DNA from 3 places in the Bacillus sp. ISL-75 genome. Region 1 is predicted to be linked to each of the others. Evidence: riboswitches for the same ligand, from Rfam matches in the RefSeq annotation. Region 1 holds a riboswitch; each other region holds the start of a gene.

Region 1 (7,518 bases):
TTTAGAGCAGTCAAAAATGAAAGGGCTTGCTTATTATGATTCAGGGTCACGTAGTTTTTATTCTACTAAACCACTAAAAGGTGTAAAGGACTTAAAAGGGCAAAAAATCCGTGTGCAGCAGAGTAAAATCAATATTGATTTCATGGAAGCACTTGGGGCAAGTGCGACGCCAATGCCATATGGCGAGGTATTCAGCGCGCTGCAAACAGGAATCATTGATGGTGCAGAAAATAACATCCCAAGCTTAGACTCTTCTAACCATTATCAAGAAGCGAAAAACTTTATTTTAGACCATCATCAACGGATCCCTGAAGTCCTGCTTATTAGTAAAGCAGCATGGGATAAGCTTTCAGAAAAGGATCAAAAAATTGTGAAACAAGCAGCACTTGATTCCGTTCAAGCGCAAAGAGAAGAATGGGATAAGTGGGAAGAGCGTTCTACTAAGAAACTGAAAGAGGCAGGAGTTACCTTCACTGAGGTTGATGATATTACACCTTGGAAAGACGCTGTTAAATCCATGGTTGATAAATATTCAAAAGATTATAAAGAGGTAATGGATGCCATTGAAAAAGCACGTCCATAATCGATAGCAGGCAGTAAGCCTAGTTGGTGAATATATCCATTTACCAGCTAGGTCTTTTCTGTTTAAAAAATCACTAATAGACAGGAATGAATAACAACAATGATGAAGTGGTGGAGAAAAATCGCAGAATTCCTAGAACGATACATCCTCTTAAAAAATCAATCACTGATGATAAAGCTCTGCGTTTTCTCCAGTTTTCTAGTTATTTTTCCAGTCATTTCAGTTGGAGTTATTTCATACAATCGTTCATCGGTTGAACTTGAAAATGTACTTAGACAATCGAGCAGCCAAGTAATTGATCAAGTAGAGTCACATATCGAATATTATTTACAAGATTTTGAGATTACCAGCCTAAAAATTATCAACTCTCCTGAATTATCGAGCCTTTTGAAATTGAAAGCGTCAGAAAATAGAGATCAATTTATTGAACCAACTCGTAACACCCTTAAAGAAGCAGAATACTCAAGAGCAGATATAACTAATATCACTATACTACTTAATAACAATCAGGTAATTGATACTCTTGGAAATAGAAATTTCTATCCTGCTACGAAAATGAAAGAGGAATATTGGTATTCATCTGTCCCACTTAATGGGATGAGTATGTTAGTTATGAGAAAGTTAAAATTAGAAAATAAGGAACAGCCTGTCATTTCACTCGTAAGGAGACTATATAATCCCCAGACGCTCTTACCTGTAGGCATGCTTATTATTGATATCAATTTCAGAAGAATTGAAGAAATCTCTAACAAGGTAACCATCAGTAAAAATGGCTATTTTTCCATTTTAGATGCGAACGGGCATTATATTTACCATCCTGACTTCTCAAAACTCGGGAAAAGGGTTGAATTCAAACAACTTTCAAACCTGAAAACAGAAGGAAGCAGCACGGAAATTTTAGAAAATGAACGGAGAGATTTTATTACCTATACTTTCTCTCGAAACCTCGGCTGGAGGTTTTTATCGGCAGTCCCATACCGAGATTTAACGGGGGGAATCGTTCAAATTGAAAAAGCCATATCCTTAACCATTCTTGTCTCTTTGATTATTGCCTATTTGATCGGGTTCGGATTCGCCACAAGCATCATTCGGCCCATCCGTCGTTTGCAACATTTTATGAAGGAAGTTGAAATTGGAAAATTAGATGGCAGAGTTCGAGTGGATTCAAATGATGAAATCGGACAATTGACTGCTGGTTTTAATAATACCGTTGAGAAACTATCCAACCTACTTGAAGAAGTATATGTCTCTAAGTTAAAGGAAGCAGAAATGTCACTTAAACAAAAAGAAGTCGAATTAAAAATGCTGCAATCACAAATGAATCCCCACTTTTTATACAATTCTCTTGAAACCATTAGGGGTATGGCATTGGAAGAAAATCAGGAAAATATTGCAACCATGTCTTTATCACTTGGAAAACTACTTCGGTATAATCTTAATAATCATTCATCTACCGTGAGTTTTAGAGAAGAAGTGAATTTTTGTGAAATGTATCTGCAGATTCAAAAGTTTCGCTTTGAGGACCGTTTTGAGTACATGTTTGATATTCCTCAATGGGTAATGGAATTGGAAATGGTGAAATTTTCCCTCCAGCCATTGGTTGAGAATTGTTTTGTTCATGGTTATGGTCCTAATACTAGAAAATTAAAAATTGTGATATCAGCTTTCCGTCATTCTGAGTCTTCCTTTGTTATTCGCATTTCCGATACTGGTGAAGGAATAAAGGATCATATTTTAGAAGAAATCAAGAAAAGAATGGACTTAAAAACGTCCACTAGTGATGGGAAAAATATAGGAATCGTAAATGTTCATCAAAGAATTCATTATTTGTTTGGACCCGAGTATGGAATAACCATTCAAAGTGAACAGGGTTCAGGGACTAAGGTATTAATCCATTTACCCATACTAGATCATCATGTGGAGGAGGAGAGAGTATGAAGAAAAATATCTTGTTGGTTGATGATGAGAGATGGGTTCGAACAGCTCTTAAGTGGACGATAAACAAGTTGAAGCTTCCTTTGCAAGTGGTCCACGAATGTGAAAACGGGTTAGAAGCACTCGACTGGATTAAGCATAATGATGCAGATCTAGTGTTAACGGATATTCGAATGCCGATAATGGACGGGCTTTCGTTAGTAAAAGAATTGAGTCATTTGAAGAAGAAACAGGATGTCATTGTGATCAGTGTTCATGACGAGTTTCAATTTGTTCAACAAGCCATTCGAACCGGTGTAACCGATTACCTTCTAAAACCAGTAGAGGAAGCCGAGTTAAAAGGGTGTCTTGAAAAGTGGCTAGAAATGAAATCAAAAGAAGAGACAAAAAGGAATACTCCAAAAAATGGGGATGAAAATCTTCCTTCCTCAACGATTGAAAAGGTTTTGCAGTATTTAGAGAAAACACCATTAGACCAAATTACACTGAAGGATGCGGCAGGGTCAGTCCATATGAATCCTAGTTATCTTAGTCAATTATTCAAACAACAGCTGAACAAAAAGTTTGTCGATTATATTACCGAGCTGCGAATTGAGGAAAGCAAACGTTTGTTACTAAATACAAGCTTACGATTAGCTGAGATTGCTGAGAGAGTGGGATACTCGGATTTAGCCTATTTTAGTAACAACTTTAAGAGACTTACAAGCTTTTCACCATCAGAGTTTCGAAAATCAGCGCTTGTAAAGGTACCGGAAAAAACTCCATAAAGGTCGACGAGCCAAGAATCTAGTTTTTGGCTTCTTTTTTTTGATTGATTTAAGTTTGCGTTTAATTTATATCAATTTTGCGATCTTATCTGGTCCAAAGCTAGGACTTTGGCTATGGGTATATATATCTGAATATTTCAAATCTTAAAAAAACACAAATTCACCTAAAAATATTCTCTATTATTGTTTACCTTCTAAATTATACAATTATTTCGATTGAAAGCGTTTTCTCTTGAAGGAGTGATAGGAATGTCATGAAACGTTTAAGATTTAACTAGTTTTACTCTTTTTTGTAAGTATTTTAATAGGAAAACGGGGGAGAAATAGAATGAAACTATTTTCAAAAAAAGCATCAACATTAACGATTGCTGCATTGATGTTATCATCGCTTGCTATTCCATATGCAAGCGCGGAACCGGGAAAATCGAATGGCAATAAGCAAAATGCACCTGCCATTGAAGCGAGGACCAAAAACATCCTTGTACAGGGTGAGAAGCAATTTAAGGACCTTAATAATAACAGTAGACTCGACCCCTATGAAAACTGGCAGGTACCTACTGACGTACGTGTAAAGGATCTAGTGAAAAAGATGACGCTTGAGGAAAAAGCAGGAATGATGCTTATTACTGAATTCCCGCAATTTAAAGATAACAAACTAGTCCTGCCGAATAAATTAATAAATCAAAACACACGATATTATATTTTTCGGCAAACTCCAACGACAGATGTCATCGCAGACTATAATAATCAGCTACAGGAAGTAGCTGAGCGATCAAGGTTAGGGATCCCAATTGTTATTACTTCAAACCCGAGGAATCATGCCTCAACAGATTATACGAATAATAGTGAGGGGGCAGGCCTCCATTCTTTTTGGCCAGGTCCTTTAGGTTTAGCGGCAACACGCGATTCCAGTCTTGTGAAAGACTTTGCGGAAACGGCCGCAAAGGAATGGCGAGCATCGGGTATTCGTAAAGTTTACGGGTATACAGCCGATATTGCTACTGACCCTCTTTGGGCAAGGATTGAAGATACATTTGGAGAGCAGCCAGAACTAGCTTCTGACATGATTTATAACGTAATCAAAGGTTTTCAAGGAGATGAGCTTGGTAAAGACAGTGTGGCTATCACTGTGAAGCATTTCCCAGGTGGTGGAGCACGTGATAACGGCTTAGATCCTCATTTTGTGGAGGGGAAATTCAATCCGTATCCAACTGAAGGCAGCTTGCTTGAATATCATATTCCGACCTTTAAGGCAGCAATTGCAGCTGGAGTATCGTCGGTCATGCCATATTACGCATTTCCAAGCAATACGAGTGCTGACCAAGGTTTGCCATGGTATAGTGAAAATCAGCAATTTGAAGAAGTTGGCTTTGCTTTAAACAAAGCGCTCATCACTGACCTCTTACGTGGAGAGCTTGGTTTCAAAGGATATGTCAACTCCGATACGGGTGCTATTGGTAATAATGCCTGGGGTGCTGAAGGATTAACACCAGAACAAAAATTTGCGAAAGCAATCGATGCCGGGACAAATATCATTTCTGGCGCATCCGATCCGACGCCAATTATTAATGCAGTGAAAAATGGATTGCTTGCAGAAGAAAAAGTAGATGAATCGGTCACTTTTTTACTAACAGAGATGATGAAATTAGGCCTTTTCGAAAACCCTTATGTCGATGGTCAAAATGCGCTTGATGTAGTCAATAATCCTGAATCACAGAAAAAAGCGGATGAAGCACACCGGAAGTCATTGGTTCTATTACGCAATGACAATATCGATGGTAAAAATGTATTACCATTGGGTGATAGTGAAATAAAGGATGTCAAACTATATATTGAGATGTTCCCAGGTGGAGATGATGCAGCGGCCACCAAGAAATTAAAAGAAACTATTAAAAAATATGATACTTCTATCACCGTAACGGATAATCTTGAGGAAGCAACACATGCGTTTGTTTGGGTCCGACCTGTTCAATCGAATTGGGATAATAATCCACGGATAAACATTGGCCCTGAAACAGGAATTACTAATGTTGATAGAATTATTGAGATTCAGAAAAAAGTTCCGACGATTACTGCGATTAACTTCACTAACCCATGGTTGATTGATCAAATTGAGCCTAATGCTGCAGCAGTAATCAGCACGTTTGGCGTAAAGGCGGAGGCAATCGTAGACGTTATTCGTGGAAAATACAATCCGACAGGGAAACTTCCATTCACCATACCTGCTAACAAAAAAGCAGTAGACAACGAGGTTGGAGATATTCCAGGCTATGTAGAGGATCCTTCCTATGTCTATAAAAATAAAAATGGGGATTCTTACGGATTTGACTTTGGATTAACATATAAATAAGAGTTGAAGGCACATGAATACATTAAATAGTAATGGAAAAGTGTCTGTTTACTATGGCCTCTGTATTTCTATAAAATTATAATAATTAATTAAATTCAGAAAATTCATTTGACATCATTCTTTGAATAGACTAGGATTAAATTAAATTCATAATTGCGGATGAGTATTGTGGGAGAGACTAAACGCATTGTTTAGCACCGAAGGAGCAAGTCCCAAAAATTGGGCTCAATCTCTCAGGTAAAAGGACCACAATAGGACGCGTCTCTGGAGAGCGCCATGTGCCACCAAAGGAGTTATACTCTCAGGTAAAAGGACAGAGGAAAATGGGGAACGCCTATTTTTCTCTGTCCTTTTTTTGTGGAGAAAAATAGTAATAAACATAAAAAGGAGGAGTTAAACACAAAACTAATAATGGGAGAGTCGTAACGATCCTAAAAAAGATTTAGGGCCTAAAATTTTACCATATTGTGGTGTGAAAGCATGATTGGTAAAGGAATCCTGTATTTACAGGAGTGGCTGTTACGCATCATGATTGTCCTGTTGATTATTTACTTTTTAGAAAATGTAAGCGCTTATTCATGCCGAATTGACTAAAAAAATATTAAATTTTCATTAGAATAAATTTGCAATTATTGATTTTACATATTATTTAAAGCCATCAAAAAATTGCAAACATCCTTGAAAAGTAGAGAGAGGGAATTCATATGCAGGAACAAACATTGTCAAGAGGTTTAAAAAACAGGCACGTTCAACTTATCGCTATTGGCGGGGCTATCGGAACAGGATTATTTCTTGGAGCAGGTAAATCTATTCATTTAGCAGGTCCATCGATTTTATTTGCTTACTTGATTACAGGGGTAATTTGCTTTTTAATCATGCGCGCCCTGGGAGAACTGCTTTTATCCAATTTGAAATATCATTCTTTTGTTGACTTTGTAAGAGACTATTTAGGTAATATGGCAGCATTTATCACAGGCTGGACCTACTGGTTTTGCTGGATTTCAATTGCAATGGCCGATTTAACAGCTGTTGGTCTCTATACTCAGTTTTGGTTTCCAAGTGTACCACAGTGGATGCCAGGATTAATTGCACTTGTCGTTTTGCTCGTTATGAACCTTGCAACCGTAAAGCTTTTTGGCGAAATGGAATTCTGGTTCGCATTAATTAAAGTCATTGCGATACTTGGATTAATTGTTATCGGAATTTTCATGATTATTAAAGGCTTTTCCACAAATTCAGGCGCATCCAGTTTCACGAATCTATGGAGCCACGGCGGCATGTTCCCAAATGGCATAAATGGCTTTATCCTCTCATTCCAGATGGTCGTGTTTGCTTTTGTTGGCATTGAACTTGTAGGACTTACTGCAGGTGAAACAGAAGACCCGGAGAGAGTTATCCCAAAAGCAATCAATAATATTCCTATTCGGGTATTAATTTTCTACATTGGCGCCCTTATTGTCATTATGAGTATTTATCCGTGGAACGCCATCAATCCAGCGAAAAGCCCATTCGTTCAAGTATTCGTGGCGGTTGGTATCGCTGCAGCTGCTGGTATCGTCAATTTTGTCGTTCTAACATCTGCAGCTTCGGCATGTAACAGCGCCATTTTCAGTACAAGCCGGATGGTATACTCACTTGCCAAAGATAAAAATGCACCTGTACCATTTGCAAAACTTACTTCTCGTCAAGTACCTTCCAATGCATTGTTCTTTTCTACTGTTGTCATTTTAATTGCCGTTGTGTTGAACTATGTAATGCCAGAAGGAGTATTTACGCTGATTACAAGTATTTCTACAGTATGTTTCATCTTTGTTTGGGGAATTACTGTCGTCAGCCATTTGAAATACCGCAAAACCAGACCAGATCTTGCGAAAGTGAACAAA
Region 2 (7,518 bases), on a different contig from region 1:
GTCAAGCAAACTATAATTATTTTGTCAAACTTAAAAAATAATAGAATTAAAAGTAATCAATAGCTTTTAATAGATTTTCGTCAGAAAACAGGAAAATTCAACAAATTTCGCGGTTTGCTTCTTTACATTAATCGTTAAGGCAACAAAAAAAGACGGCGAATTCGCCGTTTCTAATTATCTTTTATAATTCCATTCATCACTTTCATAGCGATCTTTTGCAATCTTTTCAACATAAGCTAGTTCTTCCTCGGTTAATTGATAAGTTTCAAGCTCAATATTTAGACCCTCAGCAAAGCCTTTATAAAAAGCTTCCTTTGCTTCCTCAAGTGAAATTCTTCTTGGACTAATGTTGTTGATAGCAACCGCTTTATCCTTAAATGCTTTTCTCATACGTTCCTTAACTCTCTCACTTGGATATTTAAATAAACTAAATAGCTTATCTTCATCTAAATCTAACAGAATGGAGCCGTGCTGTAGAATTACACCCTTTTGTCTCGTTTGTGCACTGCCGGCAACCTTCCTGCCTTCCACCACAAGCTCATACCAGCTTGGAGCATCAAAGCATACTGCAGAGCGAGGGTTTTTCAATGCATCCCGTTCTTCTGCTGTTTTTGGAACAGCAAAATATGCCTCAAGTCCTAGCTGGTGAAAACCTTTTAAAATTCCTTCAGAAATTACTCGGTATGCCTCTGTAACAGAATTAGGCATTTCTGGATGTTCTTCAGAAACGATGACACTATAGGTAAGTTCATGCTCATGCAGAACGCCACGTCCTCCTGTAGGTCTTCTTACGAAACCTAATTGGTGTGCCTTAACTGCTTCCATATCAATTTCTTTCTCTACTTTTTGAAAATATCCTACTGATAGCGTTGCCGGATCCCAGCCATAGAAACGAATCACTGGAGGAAATTTCCCTTCACTATGCCAATCAAGTAACGCTTCATCTAAAGCCATATTAAAAGATGGTGAACTATTTCCAGTATCAATAAAACGCCAAACTTCTTTTTTCATTCTAAAACCTCATTTTTTTATAATTATATCGTATTTAAGTCTACCAAAATCTGATATAGATTCAAAATAAGATGTTTCTGCTATAATTATTTAGGCAATATCAAAAGATTTTTTTGCATTCATCTTTATCTTTATCGGATTGACTTATATAATAAATACTAGTGCAGGAAAGCTTGAAAGGAGCAAAAAGAAATTGAGTTCACTTTATCCATTATTAATCATCATTGTAGCAGTTATCATTTATTCCGTTTTTACATTTTTCTATCAGAAAAGAATTGTTAAAACGGTAACAGAAGAAGACTTCCGTGCGGGGTACAGAAAGGCACAACTAATAGATGTTCGTGAAGCAAACGAATTCGAAGGCGGCCATATTTTAGGAGCACGTAATATCCCAATGTCGCAAATGAAAATGCGTATGAAAGAAATTCGTTCTGATATGCCAGTATATTTGTATTGCCAGAGTGGAATGCGCAGTGCACGTGCAGCCCAATTCTTACACCGAAAAGGCTATCGAGACCTTACTCAGCTACAAGGCGGGTTCAAAAAATGGTCAGGTAAAGTAAAAACTAAGAAATAAGAAATCATTAAAGGTTCCGGATTCGGAGCCTTTTTAATTTCAAAAACTGCTACAGAACAAAAGGCGCAAGCGCCCGTTTAGCTGTGTATGGACTGGAGCGCTCCAACTGAGATAAAGGAAACACGGAGAGCGTTAGCGCATTCGTGCTTGACTTATCGTAGGGCGGAGAGTGAAGTCCACTAGCAGCTGGGCGCTGGAGCTGGATTCAGAGAACTATTTTAAGTTGTCCACAATAAATAATTTTATAATCTCCTATCCAACAAGATAAAAGGTCAGATTATTTTTCGAATCTGACCTTTCCATTTATTAAGCTTCTTGGTATTTCAAAACTGGTTTACGGGCTGCTTTTGTTTCGTCCATCCGGCCGACCACTGTTGTATGTGGTGCTTCTTGAACGATTTCTGGATTTTCTTCCACTTCTTTAGCAATTTGGATCATAATATCGATGAACGAATCCAGTGTCTCTTTTGATTCGGTCTCAGTCGGTTCAATCATAATACACTCTTCCACATTTAATGGGAAGTAAATGGTTGGTGGGTGGTAGCCAAAATCAAGCAGACGTTTCGCAATATCCAATGTACGAACGCCTAATTTTTTCTGACGTCTTCCACTGAGTACAAATTCATGCTTACAATGTCTATCAAATGGTAGATCATAATATTCAGCAAGTCTTCTCATCATGTAGTTCGCATTTAATACAGCGTACTCTGTTACCGCTTTTAAGCCATCTGGTCCCATCGAGCGGATGTATGTGTAAGCACGAACATTGATTCCGAAGTTTCCGTAATATGGCTTCACACGGCCGATTGATTGCGGGCGGTCATAATCAAGGACATATTCTTCGCCTTGCTTTGTGATAATCGGCTTCGGTAAGAACGGGATAAGGTCTGCCTTCACCCCGACAGGACCGGAACCAGGGCCACCGCCTCCGTGTGGGCCAGTGAATGTTTTATGAAGATTTAAGTGAACAACATCAAATCCCATATCTCCAGGTCTTGCTTTTGAAAGAACGGCATTTAAGTTTGCTCCATCATAATAAAGCTTGCCACCGGCTTCATGGACAATTTCAGCCAATTCAAGAATGTTTTCTTCAAATAGTCCAAGCGTATTCGGGTTGGTTAACATTAATGCAGCAGTATCTTCGCCAACAACCCTTCTTAAATCTTCAAGGTCAACAAGACCATGTTCATTTGATTTAACGGTAATTGTTTCTAGACCAGCAATCGTAGCGGAAGCTGGGTTCGTACCATGAGCAGAATCAGGGACGATTACTTTTGTACGGTTCATATCACCGTTAGCCTCATGATAAGCACGGATCATCATTAAACCTGTCCATTCCCCATGAGCCCCTGCCGCAGGTTGCAAGGTCACTTCATCCATACCTGTTATTTCGATTAAATGCTCCTGCAAATCGTATAAAAGTTCAAGAGCACCTTGAACAGAGCTTTCATCTTGCAGCGGATGTACATGTGCAAATCCGTTAAAACGCGCTACATTTTCGTTGATTTTCGGATTATATTTCATCGTACACGAGCCTAGTGGATAGAATCCTGAATCGACGCCATGATTTCTCCTCGAAAGGGCAGTGTAGTGGCGCATAATATCAAGCTCCGAAACTTCAGGAAGTTCAGGCTCTTCTGTACGAAGGTAACCATCAGGAAGGAGACCGCTGAGATCTAGTTCCGGTATATCCATTTCCGGCAGGCTGTAGCCGATGCGGCCTGGTGTACTAAGTTCAAAAATGAGTGCCTGGTCTTGATTATGCATGGAAATCCCCCAATTCTTTCACTAGAGTATCAATTTCTTCCTTCGATCTTTGTTCTGTTACAGCAATCAGCATATGGTTAGCCAGTTCTGAATAATCACGCCCTAAATCATAGCCCCCGATTATTCCTTTTTGTAAAAGGTTTTGGTTGATTTCTTTTACAGGCTTAGTTAATTTCACAACGAATTCATTGAAGGAATGGCCATCATAAACAACTTCAAAGCCAGCTTCCTTAAAAGCATTTTTCGCATAATGAGCTTTTTGCAAGTTGGCCGCAGCCATTTCCCTGACACCCTTTTTACCAAGTGCGGTCATCGCTACAGATGCAGCGAGGGCATTTAATGCCTGATTGGAGCAAATATTTGATGTAGCTTTATCACGTCGGATATGCTGTTCACGAGCTTGCAGTGTTAAGACAAAACCGCGGCGTCCTTGGTCATCCGTTGTCTGTCCAACAAGACGGCCTGGAACTTTCCGCATTAACTTAGTAGTGACAGCAAAATATCCGCAGTGCGGTCCGCCAAAGGCAGTTGGGATCCCAAACGGCTGCGCATCACCAATAACGATGTCAGCACCAAATTTACCTGGAGGTGTTAATACCCCAAGGGACAGTGGGTTACTTGAAACTACAAACATGGACTTATTTGCATGAATGATTTCCTCAAGCTCTTTTAACGGCTCGACTCGCCCAAAGAAGTTTGGATATTGGACGATAACGGCTGCAACATCTTCATTAACTAGTCCTTTTAATGCGTCTAGATCTGTTACACCATCTTTGACTGGTACTTCAATCACATTGAGGTACTGACCCTTTGCATAAGTTTTAAGAACATCACGTGATTCTGGATGTACCGCACTGGATACAACTATTGTTTTTCGTTTGGTATGGCCTGCACTAAGCATCGCTGCTTCAGCAAGTGCAGTTCCGCCATCATACATCGATGAGTTGGCAACATCCATTCCCGTTAACTCACAAATCATTGTTTGGAATTCAAAGATAGCTTGAAGTTCACCTTGTGAAATTTCTGGTTGATAAGGTGTATAAGCTGTATAAAATTCTGATCTAGAAATAACATGGTCGACAATTACAGGCATGTAATGGTCATAAACACCTGCACCTATAAAAGATACGTTTCTTTTCAGGTCAGCGTTCCGACTAGCCATCTTAAAAAGCTCTTTCATTAAGTCCGTTTCAGACTTGGCCGCTTTTATATTGTACTCACCCTTAAATCTTACTTTCTCAGGGATATCGCTAAACAGTTCATCAATAGAGGAAACACCAATTGCCTCAAGCATAGTCTTCTTATCTTGTTCAGTCATAGGTAAATAGCGATGTTTCATAAACCTAACTCCCTTCTCTTATTTCTTTTCTTTTTTATAAAAAGGTGTTGGAACTACAGTAGCTTTTAAACGTTTGCCGCGAATTTCAACTTCAACTTCGGATTCAAGACCCGTAAATTCTGCATTGATTAGGGCAAGACCTATATTCCTTTTTAACGTTGGTGATTGCGTTCCAGTTGTAACCTCACCAATTAACTGATCACCTTTATAAACAGGGTAGCCATGACGTGGAATCCCGCGATCAATCATTTCGATTCCTACCAATTTTCTTGTTAAGCCCTTTTCTTTTTGTTGGATTAACGCTTGTTTCCCGATAAAGTCATCTTCTTTGTTTAATTTCACAGCGAAACCAATTCCAGCTTCTAGTGGTGAAATTTCTGGAGATAGTTCTTGACCATAAAGTGCTAAAACTGCTTCAAAGCGAAGTGTGTCGCGTGACCCTAATCCACATGGGATTACTCCATCTTCTTTACCTGCAGTTAAAATGTCTCTCCAAAGGTCCACAACATCTTCTGCATCGCAATATACTTCAAAGCCATCTTCACCAGTATACCCAGTTCTTGATACAAGTGCCTTTTTCCCATTTAGGATTACATCTTGTTGGAATTTGAAAAAGCCAATTTGGCTTAAATCATTATCTCCCGCAAGCTTTTGCAATACTTTTTCCGCAAGTGGTCCCTGGATAGCCAGCTGTGCTGTTTTTTCCGATAAGTTTTCTAAAGAGACATCACCAGTTAAATGGTCTTCAAGCCATTTGTAATCTTTTTCAATATTTGATGCGTTTACTACTAAAAGGTAATGATTGTCTTCGATCTTATATACAAGCAGATCATCAACAGTACCGCCATTTTCATAACACATGGCGGTGTACTGGGCACCTCCATTTTTTACTTTTGATATGTCATTAGTCATCATTTTTTGTAAAAACGCTAAGCTATTAGTGCCTTTTACTTCTATTTCACCCATATGGGAAACATCAAATAAACCTGCACTAGAGCGAACAGCTTCATGCTCTTCTTTAATGCTAGAGAATTGAACCGGCAGTGCCCAACCTCCAAAATCAATGGTTTTTCCACCCCATTCTTTATACACATCAAAAAGTGGAGTTCGTTTTAATTCAGACATTCTTAATCCCCCTTCAATCTTTGGCGCAAATTATTCATTAGATAATATAAAAAAGGACAGAAACCTCCTATGAAACGTAAGAAGGTCTCTGTCCTTGCACCTGAAAGTTTACCTAAAAAGGCTTTCCCCTTTGGTGGCTGCTTAAAGCTAGCAGCGCTCTCCAGAGCTGCGTCCTACAAGAGTTCTTTTGCCTGAGAGATTCACATTTCTGCTTGCTCCTTCGGCGCTACATAAGTAGTCTCTCCCCTTGTTATCATTCGCATTATAATATTATCTAAACTGGTCATACTAATTATACTTATAAAATAAATTACCTTATTAAAATATTTAAAACATTCAAAGCTAATATCATCCTACCATTAAAATAATACATTGAGCAATAACTTTATTAGAAAAGCAAAAAGCTGGAAATTGAACAAAAAGGAGTTGGAACCATGTCGATCGAAATTGAATTTGATTCCTCCTGGAAGGATGATTTTTTACATAGAATTGAAAACGATGGTCCATGGGGGAATTGGGAACTTTTTAAACTAGCAATTGGAGTTGAAAAACATCTCGTCATTCCAGATTTCAAGGGTTTATTAGCACCTAGCCATTTACCCAATCTAACCCCACTTCCTCACCAGCTTGAAACAGCAAAACAAGTAATTGAAAACATGAATGGGAAAGCCATCCTTGCCGATGAAGTAGGACTCGGAAAAACGATTGAGGCCGGGCTGATTCTAAAAGAATATATGATTCGTGGATTGGTGAAAAAGGTATTGATTCTTGTCCCTGCATCCTTAGTTACTCAATGGTCGATGGAGTTGAATAGCAAATTTTTCATTCCAGCCATTTCACAAAGGAAAAGCTATGTGTGGGAACAGTGTGATGTTGTCGTTTCGTCAATTGATACGGCCAAACGAAATCCTCATCGAGATATAATTTTTAAGCAGGACTATGACCTTATTATCATCGATGAAGCCCATAAACTTAAAAATAACAAAACAAAAAATTACGAATTTGTCCAAAATCTGAAAAAGAAATTTTGTTTACTATTGACGGCAACGCCCATTCAAAACCGTATCGAGGAAATTTTTAATCTGGTTTCATTATTAAAACCAGGACATTTAGGCAGCGAAACAGCATTCTTTGAAAAATACAAACGAGATGCACGTTCATTAAATGATGATGAGCATTTAAAAGAATTAGTAAACAAGGTTATGATTCGGAACCGGCGGGCAGATACAGGCATTGAGTGGACGAAAAGGCATGTGGAAACCATTCCGATTGAATGCACTCAAGAGGAGAAAGATCTTTATGAGTCAATTACTGAATTAAAAAATGAGGGGAATTGGGCACAGGCAAGTTCATTCTCCGTAATGACATTACAGCGTGAGGCATGCAGCAGTAGAGAAGCAGTTTTTTATACATTAAAAAATATGCTGCAAAAAAAGGAAAATCCAACCCCAGCTTTCGAAGAACAAATTCAGTATTTAATAACAAAAGTCGAAGCTGTCCAGAAGAATTCAAAAGCCGAAAAAGCATTAGAATTAATTCAAAAAGTAAATGATAAAGTGATTATTTTTACAGAATACCGAGCAACACAAATGTACCTCCAATGGTATTTAAAACAGCATGGAATTTCATCTGTCCCTTTTCGGGGCGGCTTTAAGCGGGGAAAAAAGGACTGGATGAGAGAATTATTCCAAAAGCACGC
Region 3 (7,518 bases), on a different contig from region 1:
CCATTCTTTACTTTATGGTAGAAATATTAGAGACCTTGGAACGAAGGAACAAATGGGGTTAGTACTTATAGATCTTGATCAATCTTATTTCGAGAATATGTTTAAAAATAGTAATCCTCCTGGAGATATTTTGGTGTTAGATGAGGATAAAATTTTGTTCTCGAGTAGTGATCATAGTTTCTCTCCCTCTCAGGTAGCTAAAATAATTCAAGGGCGTGGTAAAAGCGGGACAATTAAAAAAGTGATGAATGGAACGCAATATTTCTTTAATTATCATACAAACAAGAAAACCAATTGGGATGTTGTAAGTATTATCCCATATAAAAATATTGTTCGTGAGGTAAATCAACTTCGATTAATAACGATCTCTTTATTAGTGCTAGCGCTCATATTGTCCTTGATCATAGCCTTATTTATAACTAGGAGAATTACAAAACATTTAAGTTTGCTGCGAATGGTTACTGAAAAAATGGAAAAGAGAGAGACTGTAGTAGGTATTCATTTTAATAATGAGGATGAAATTGGACAAATTGGGAACCGAATTGTTCACCTTTATAACTGGAATAATGATTTAACCAAAAGGTTATATAAATCACAAATTAAGGAAAAAGAAGCAGAGCTATTAGCCTTGCAAAGCCACATTAATCCGCATTTTTTATATAATACTTTGAACACTATTTTTTGGATGGCGGAGAAGTTAAAAGCGAAGCAGATTGCAAAAATTGCAATTAATTTGTCAAAAATCTTTAAACTTACATTAAATGATGGAAATCATATTACCTTTGTTAAAAATGAAATGGAACAAGTTAAAAGTTATCTGGATATCCAAAATATTCGTTTCGACCATAAAATCATCTATACATTTAATATCGAACCTGAAATCATGGAAGAAAAAATCATTAAATTGCTGTTACAGCCCATTGTAGAAAACTCTGTCTACCATGGTTTAGAACAACAGGAAAGAGGAACCATCATGATTGAAGGCTATAAACAGCATGACGGTTTAGTTTTTAAGATTAGTGATACTGGAGAAGGTTTTGACATGAACGAGGTGGATATTAACACAAAGGGTTATGCTTTGAAAAATATAAATGAACGATTGAAACTTTTTTATGGAAAAGAATATGGATTAAAGATCGAGAGTGAAATAGGAAAGGGAACGACCGTTTATCTTAAGATTGGCCTGAATAATGACGGAATCATCCATGACAATTTTTAAGGGGTTTTCTATTATGTATAAACTTTTAATTGTTGATGATGAAAAAATTGTAATTGAAGGCTTGAAATCTGCAACTAACTGGAAGGAACATCACATTGAAATTGTAGGATCGGCCTCTGACGGAGAAGAAGCCTTTAAAGAAATTATTAACAAAAAGCCTGACATTGTTTTAGCCGATATAAGAATTCCAAAAATGAATGGATTGGATTTAATAAAAGAAACAAAGAATCTTAATCTAGAAACTGTTTTTATCATTATTAGTGGGTATTCAAAATTTGATTACGCCAAAAGGGCCATTCAACTCGAGGCAATTGACTATCTGGTCAAACCAATTGAGGTGGATGAAATTGTTTGTTCTATTAAAAAAGCCATTTTAAAACTTGAAAAAATAAAAAATGAAAAACAAACAACTGAACGGATTAATGAATATCAAATTGCATTAGAAGAAAAGCGTGTTCTTGATTACATCTTAGGACATAGATTTGTTGACCCTGAAATAGACCAAAAATTAAATCGTTTTTCTTTTTTAAACATCGGATTGAAAGGGTTTACATGGGATGATTCAAAAGAGACTGAAAAACTTCAGGTCCCATTAGGTTGTATGAAAAATCTATTGGAAAACAGGGGAATTGAGAGTTTCATTTATACGATTGATTGTCAAATTGTAATCATGTTTTCCAATTCTAGTTTAGAGATTAGGAATGACTTGGTTCATGATCTTGTGTCATTGCATGATATCAAATTAAAACCGATTGTTGGAATCAGCAATGTATATGAAAATATTTCGGAAATAAAGAAAGCATACAGTGAAGCAACAGAAGCATTGAAAAATGGAATTTTTTCAAACCAGTTAATAACATATTATAAAGAATTAGAAACTTTTAATCATTCATTTGGAAACAGTATTATCGAAGAAATTAATCAATTTTTTAATGAAAAAAACCCAAATCTTCTTAGCAGAATGAATCTTTTCATGACCAAAGTTTTTCTCGATTGTAAAAAGAGTAACCTGTCTCCGGAAAAATCAAAATATGTATGTTTTAAAATAGTTAATCATTTTTTGGAATATATCGAAAGTGAATATGAAGTAAATAAAAGTGGTGGCGAAAGATATTTATTATACGAAGAATTAAATCTATTACAGTCTTTGGAAGAAATCAGAGAATGGCTTGTACAATTTATTGATCAATCAACTGAATTTTTAAAGGAGAACCACGTGTCCTATAATGAAAAACTAATCATCGACTTAAAAAGTTTCATAAATACTAATTATAAGGAACCCATCGTTTTAGATGACTTAGGTAAGTTGTTCCATAAGAACCCTGCATACCTGTGCAGTTTGTTTTCTAAAGCAGTTGGTAACACCATCTTTGAATATATTACAAATGTTAGATTGAATAATGCCAAGAAATTACTAAGAAGCTCAAATTTAAAAGTATCAGAAATTTGTAAACAGGTAGGCTACGAAAATCAAAAATACTTTAATCAAGTATTCAAGAAAAATATTGGAACAACCCCAGGTTTCTACCGTTCACAACATATACTAAAGTAAATGTTGGTGGAGTGTTATTTGTGGAGTCCACCTATGAATGTGCGTAATTGTAAATAATTCAATAAAGCCATCGGAGGCGAAGGGAAAATGAATCGACGAAAGAAGAGATTACGAAACATCTTCACAAAAATGGCAGCAAGACTTATTTTTTAGTAATTAACTTACCTATTACTCAAAACTTTTTCCTAAACTCAAGATAACCGTCAATCACAAGCTTCAAAACTGTTTGATACCTGTGTGCCAGGCACTGGTGCGTCGGTTACCACGCAGTTCACTCCAAACTTAATTAAATTTTCCTTCTTTGTTCATAAGAAACAAATGAAAAGAATAAACATCAAAATAGTATGGGTATTTTTTTCTGGGAGGAATAAACATGAATGATGTCCTTGAGAGAACAGCAAGATTTGAACATCGGTTTTGGCTCCAAATATTAGGTGATCATTCGAGGTTTATTTTCGAAGCTCTTGCACCCGTCCAAAAAGAGGAGATTGAAAAGGCATCATCTTTTATACGAGGATTTGACAAACTTCTGGATCGTGCAAATTCCTCAGATATAGTGACATTAACAATCGAAGCTGAAACAGAGGTTATAAGATTACGGGAATTTAAATTGGACTTATTAAGAAAACATCTGATTGGGAAAATAAAAATTCACCTTTCGCCAACCTTTATCAATCATATGGTCAATGAATTAGAGGAATACTTAAGAATTTTAATACACCTAAAAGCAGGGGAAGCTCCTCCTGTTTACCATGAACTACATCATCATCTTTTATGGTTATTAGATGCTGCGGGTCATTCAGAGGCAATTTCCTCTAATTTAGATAGTGTTGAAAAGAAACTCATTGAGAAAAGTAATGCATTTAGGAAGAACTTTGAAGATTTTTACCTGAAATCAGTTGAACTAGCAGGATATTTAAGAAGTAATTTGACCTCGTTCCCTGCTTTGTTAAAAATGAATTCAGACAGCCAGTTAGAAATAAAATTATTTCAAAATTTTTTACAAGAAATTGAAGAACTTAGACTAAGTAAGCAAGCATTAGGAACATTTGCCGCCTTAATGGCGGATCATATGTATCGTGAAGAATGTTATTATCTTATGAAATTAGCAGAATCGGCAAATCTTGACTCACCCAATTGTGATCCTGCTAAACCTCGACTTAAGGAATAATTCAATGAGAAATAAAAGGGAAACACAACCACACCAACAACCACAACCAATGATCGGTCAAGCATGGACTGGTAGACATGTGATCTTGCTTCACTGTACAAATAATAATCAATTTATTAATCTTTATAAAAGTTTCCATGCTCCGTTTGAGCCTCCACGTCAAAATTGTGCAGAAACTTTGTCGCAATTACTGAGTATCGGATATCGTGTTATGGCGATTACGCCCATCTCAGCAAATCATATTCAATATTTTTTGGTACTAGGAGATTAAAGATGCAGAATCAACGAATGCGATAAAAATGAACCCAATCTTTAGCAGTGGGTTCATTTTTTGTTTCTCCATTAATCTAGATTCTCTGAAATTAATTATTGACAAAGTGATTGAATACTACTAAAATTAGAAATTATTTAACAATAATTTAGTTTGCGAGATAAGATGTAATAATGCATAACTTTTTTTAGCGGGGGATTTTGAACCATTTGTTCTTCTTCATAAATTAAATACTAAGCAAGCTATGATTGCTATGGGTCAAACTATAGCAGGAGCAGCTTCTGGAGAGACCGCAGGAAATCTGCGGCGCCGAAGGGTTCACAATCTCAGGCAAAAGGACAGAAGAGTACGAGTTTTATTTGTTATTCTACCAAAAGAGTAATGGATATTATTTGTTATTCTTATGACCGATGAGATTGGAGAAATTCCAATCTCTTTTTTCATGGTGTTTAACCCTTTGTTCATATCTTCACAAAGTGAACGAAGGAAATTATTACTAATGAGGGGGCAAATGAAGTGGCACAACAAGAATTAAAACGAGATTTAAAAAATCGGCACGTACAACTGATTGCGATTGGAGGTACGATTGGAACAGGTTTATTCCTAGGTTCAGGAAAAGCCATTCAGTTAGCAGGTCCATCTATCATTTTTGCCTACTTAATCGTAGGTATCGCATGTTTTTTTGTTATGAGGGCATTAGGAGAGCTTCTTTTATCAAATAAGGGCTATCAATCATTTACGGACTTCGCCGAGGATTATATTGGACCGTGGGCTGGTTATGTAACTGGATGGACGTATTGGTTTTGTTGGATTATGACAGCAATGGCTGATATTATTGCTGTTGGTGTATATGTACAATATTGGTTCGATATCCCACAATGGGTACCTGCTATAGTCTGTTTAATTGTATTATTGGGACTAAATTTATTAACAGTAAAGCTATTTGGAGAATTAGAGTTTTGGTTTGCTTTAATCAAAGTGATCACCATTCTAGCTTTAATCATCATAGGGGTCATTTTGTTAATTATTGGATTTCAAACAGATTCAGGAACGGTGACAGTAAAAAATCTATGGAGCCATGGTGGTCTTTTCCCGAATGGAATAACTGGTTTCTTACTTTCTTTTCAAATGGTTGTATTTGCATTTGTAGGTGTTGAATTAGTAGGTGTATCAGCAGCCGAAACATCCAATCCACAAAAAAATATTCCATCAGCAATAAATAAAATACCTTTAAGAATACTCTTTTTCTATGTGGGAGCCCTTATTATCCTTTTATGCATCAATCCATGGACGCAACTGAATGCAGCAAACAGTCCTTTTGTAAAAACGTTTAGTTTAGTTGGTATTCCGATTGCAGCAGGAATTATTAATTTTGTCGTCTTAACATCAGCTGCGTCTGCCTGTAACAGTGGATTGTTTTCAACGAGCCGCATATTATTTAATTTAAGTAATCATTCACAGGGACCAGCGAATTTTGCTAAATTAAATAAAAATCATGTACCGAGTAACGCATTATTTATATCTGCACTTGTTCTATCAGCAGGAGCTCTTTTAAGTAAGCTGATTCCAGAACAAGCCTTTGGTATCGTGACAACGATTAGTGCGATTTGTTTTATTTGGGTTTGGAGCATTATCTTAATTTGTCATCTGCGATATAAGAAATCACGCCCAGATTTACATGAAAAGTCGATTTTTAAAGCACCGCTTACACCATTTATTAATTATCTTGTTCTCATGTTATTTGCATTTATTCTCATTATTATGCTATTTGCAGAATCAACTCGTGTCGCTTTATTAATGACACCATTATGGTTCATTCTTTTATTCATAGTGTATTCATTTAAAAGGACAAAGGGAAAAAATATTAGAATATCTGCGTAAAGTAAAATTCTTGCAATATAATAAAAATATTGTCACATGATTTGTATCGTGTTACTATTAGATGAAATTAAATTCCTTTAATTTGGTTCAGAGAGGCCAAAAAGGCAAAAGTAAACTTCATATATACTAATTATATATGAATGCCCTTTTGTCCTTTGGATGAAAGGGCATTTTATTTTTGCCCATTATCTTTTAATCAAAGTCCTGTGAGGCTTGAAAGGAGAACGACAAAAATGGAATATCGTAAAAAAACAGTAGTTGCATCAGTAGCAGGTTTAACATTAGAGGGCATGGATATCATGTTTATCTCCTTTGCGATGTCGATGATTATTGCAGAGTTTCATATTGACATGGTTGCTGGCGGTCTTATTTCTTCAATTACCAATTTAGGTATGCTCGCTGGAGGAGTTATTTTCGGTATCTTAGCAGATAAATTTGGGAGAGTTAAAATATTTACCTATACGATTCTACTATTTGCTATCGGAACGGCGTTAACTGGTTTAGCAGTAAATATTGAACAAGTATACATCTTTAGGTTTATTGCCGGCTTAGGTGCAGGTGGGGAATATGGAATTGGTATGGCGCTTGTGGCTGAAGCATGGCCAAAGAATAAACAAGGACGCGCTTCTTCTTATGTTAGCATCGGTGCACAATACGGTGTGATTCTGGCTGCTCTTCTTAGTGCCATGATCCTGCCTGCTTGGGGATGGAGAGGATTGTTTTTCATCGGATTGATTCCTGTTATATTCGCCTTTATCGTCCGAAAAAAATTAGACGAATCGCCCGTGTGGCTGGCAGCACAAAAGAAAAAACAACTTGTGCCAAGGCAAAGGAATTTAAAGCAATTGTTTGCTACTCCTAGAACTTCAGTAACGACGATTGCCTTAGCTATCATGGCAACGGTTCAAATTGCCGGTTATAATGGCTTGATGATTTGGCTGCCATCCATGCTTCAACAATCCCAGGGATTATCGGTTTCAAACTCGGCTCTTTGGACGATTAGTACGGCTGCTGGAATGATTGCAGGTATGTTAACTTTTGGACAGTTTATGGATCGTTTCGGTATGAAACGCTCATTTGGAATCTTCTTATTCGCTTCCGCAGTCGCAGTCTTTTTATACTCATATGCGTCAGGGAATGCAGGTCTTTTAATCGGCGGTGCGATCGTAGGATTCTTCTCGAATGGAATGTTTGCCGGTTACGGTGCATTAATAAGCAATTACTATCCAGTAGAAATTCGCAGCACAGCAACCAATACTATCTTTAACTTCGGTAGAGCATTAGGGGGATTATCTCCTATTTTAGTAGGATATATCCTGCAGCATGCTAATGTGACGATCGCAATGGGATATCTTGCTGTACTCTACTGTATCTCCTTTATAGCAATGGTTAGTTTGAAAAAAAGAAAAGATAATCAAGATCAA

The links. Region 1 has a riboswitch for glycine ahead of J7E63_RS21280 (amino acid permease). Riboswitches for the same ligand answer to the same signal wherever they lie in the genome.
Region 2: it holds a riboswitch for glycine, as region 1 does, so the genes downstream of both, gcvT (glycine cleavage system aminomethyltransferase GcvT) here and J7E63_RS21280 (amino acid permease) in region 1, are expected to answer to the same signal.
Region 3: it holds a riboswitch for glycine, as region 1 does, so the genes downstream of both, J7E63_RS13385 (amino acid permease) here and J7E63_RS21280 (amino acid permease) in region 1, are expected to answer to the same signal.

What each region holds. Positions count from the first base shown of each region.
Region 1 is NZ_JAGGQX010000053.1:12,106-19,623, reverse strand. Features, by position in the region: gene J7E63_RS21300 (TRAP transporter substrate-binding protein) at 1-583, shown strand, start outside; gene J7E63_RS21295 (sensor histidine kinase) at 683-2,521, shown strand; gene J7E63_RS21290 (response regulator transcription factor) at 2,518-3,285, shown strand; gene J7E63_RS21285 (glycoside hydrolase family 3 protein) at 3,614-5,635, shown strand; glycine riboswitch at 5,795-5,894, shown strand; gene J7E63_RS21280 (amino acid permease) at 6,340-7,518, shown strand, end outside.
Region 2 is NZ_JAGGQX010000014.1:41,199-48,716, reverse strand. Features, by position in the region: gene J7E63_RS06350 (lipoate--protein ligase family protein) at 175-1,011, opposite strand; gene J7E63_RS06345 (rhodanese-like domain-containing protein) at 1,205-1,588, shown strand; gene gcvPB (aminomethyl-transferring glycine dehydrogenase subunit GcvPB) at 1,895-3,355, opposite strand; gene gcvPA (aminomethyl-transferring glycine dehydrogenase subunit GcvPA) at 3,348-4,694, opposite strand; gene gcvT (glycine cleavage system aminomethyltransferase GcvT) at 4,713-5,819, opposite strand; glycine riboswitch at 5,906-5,985, opposite strand; glycine riboswitch at 5,989-6,076, opposite strand; gene J7E63_RS06325 (DEAD/DEAH box helicase) at 6,254-7,518, shown strand, end outside.
Region 3 is NZ_JAGGQX010000028.1:12,620-20,137, reverse strand. Features, by position in the region: gene J7E63_RS13400 (sensor histidine kinase) at 1-1,219, shown strand, start outside; gene J7E63_RS13395 (response regulator) at 1,233-2,771, shown strand; gene J7E63_RS13390 (DUF2935 domain-containing protein) at 3,145-3,942, shown strand; glycine riboswitch at 4,485-4,565, shown strand; gene J7E63_RS13385 (amino acid permease) at 4,730-6,094, shown strand; gene J7E63_RS13380 (MFS transporter) at 6,328-7,518, shown strand, end outside.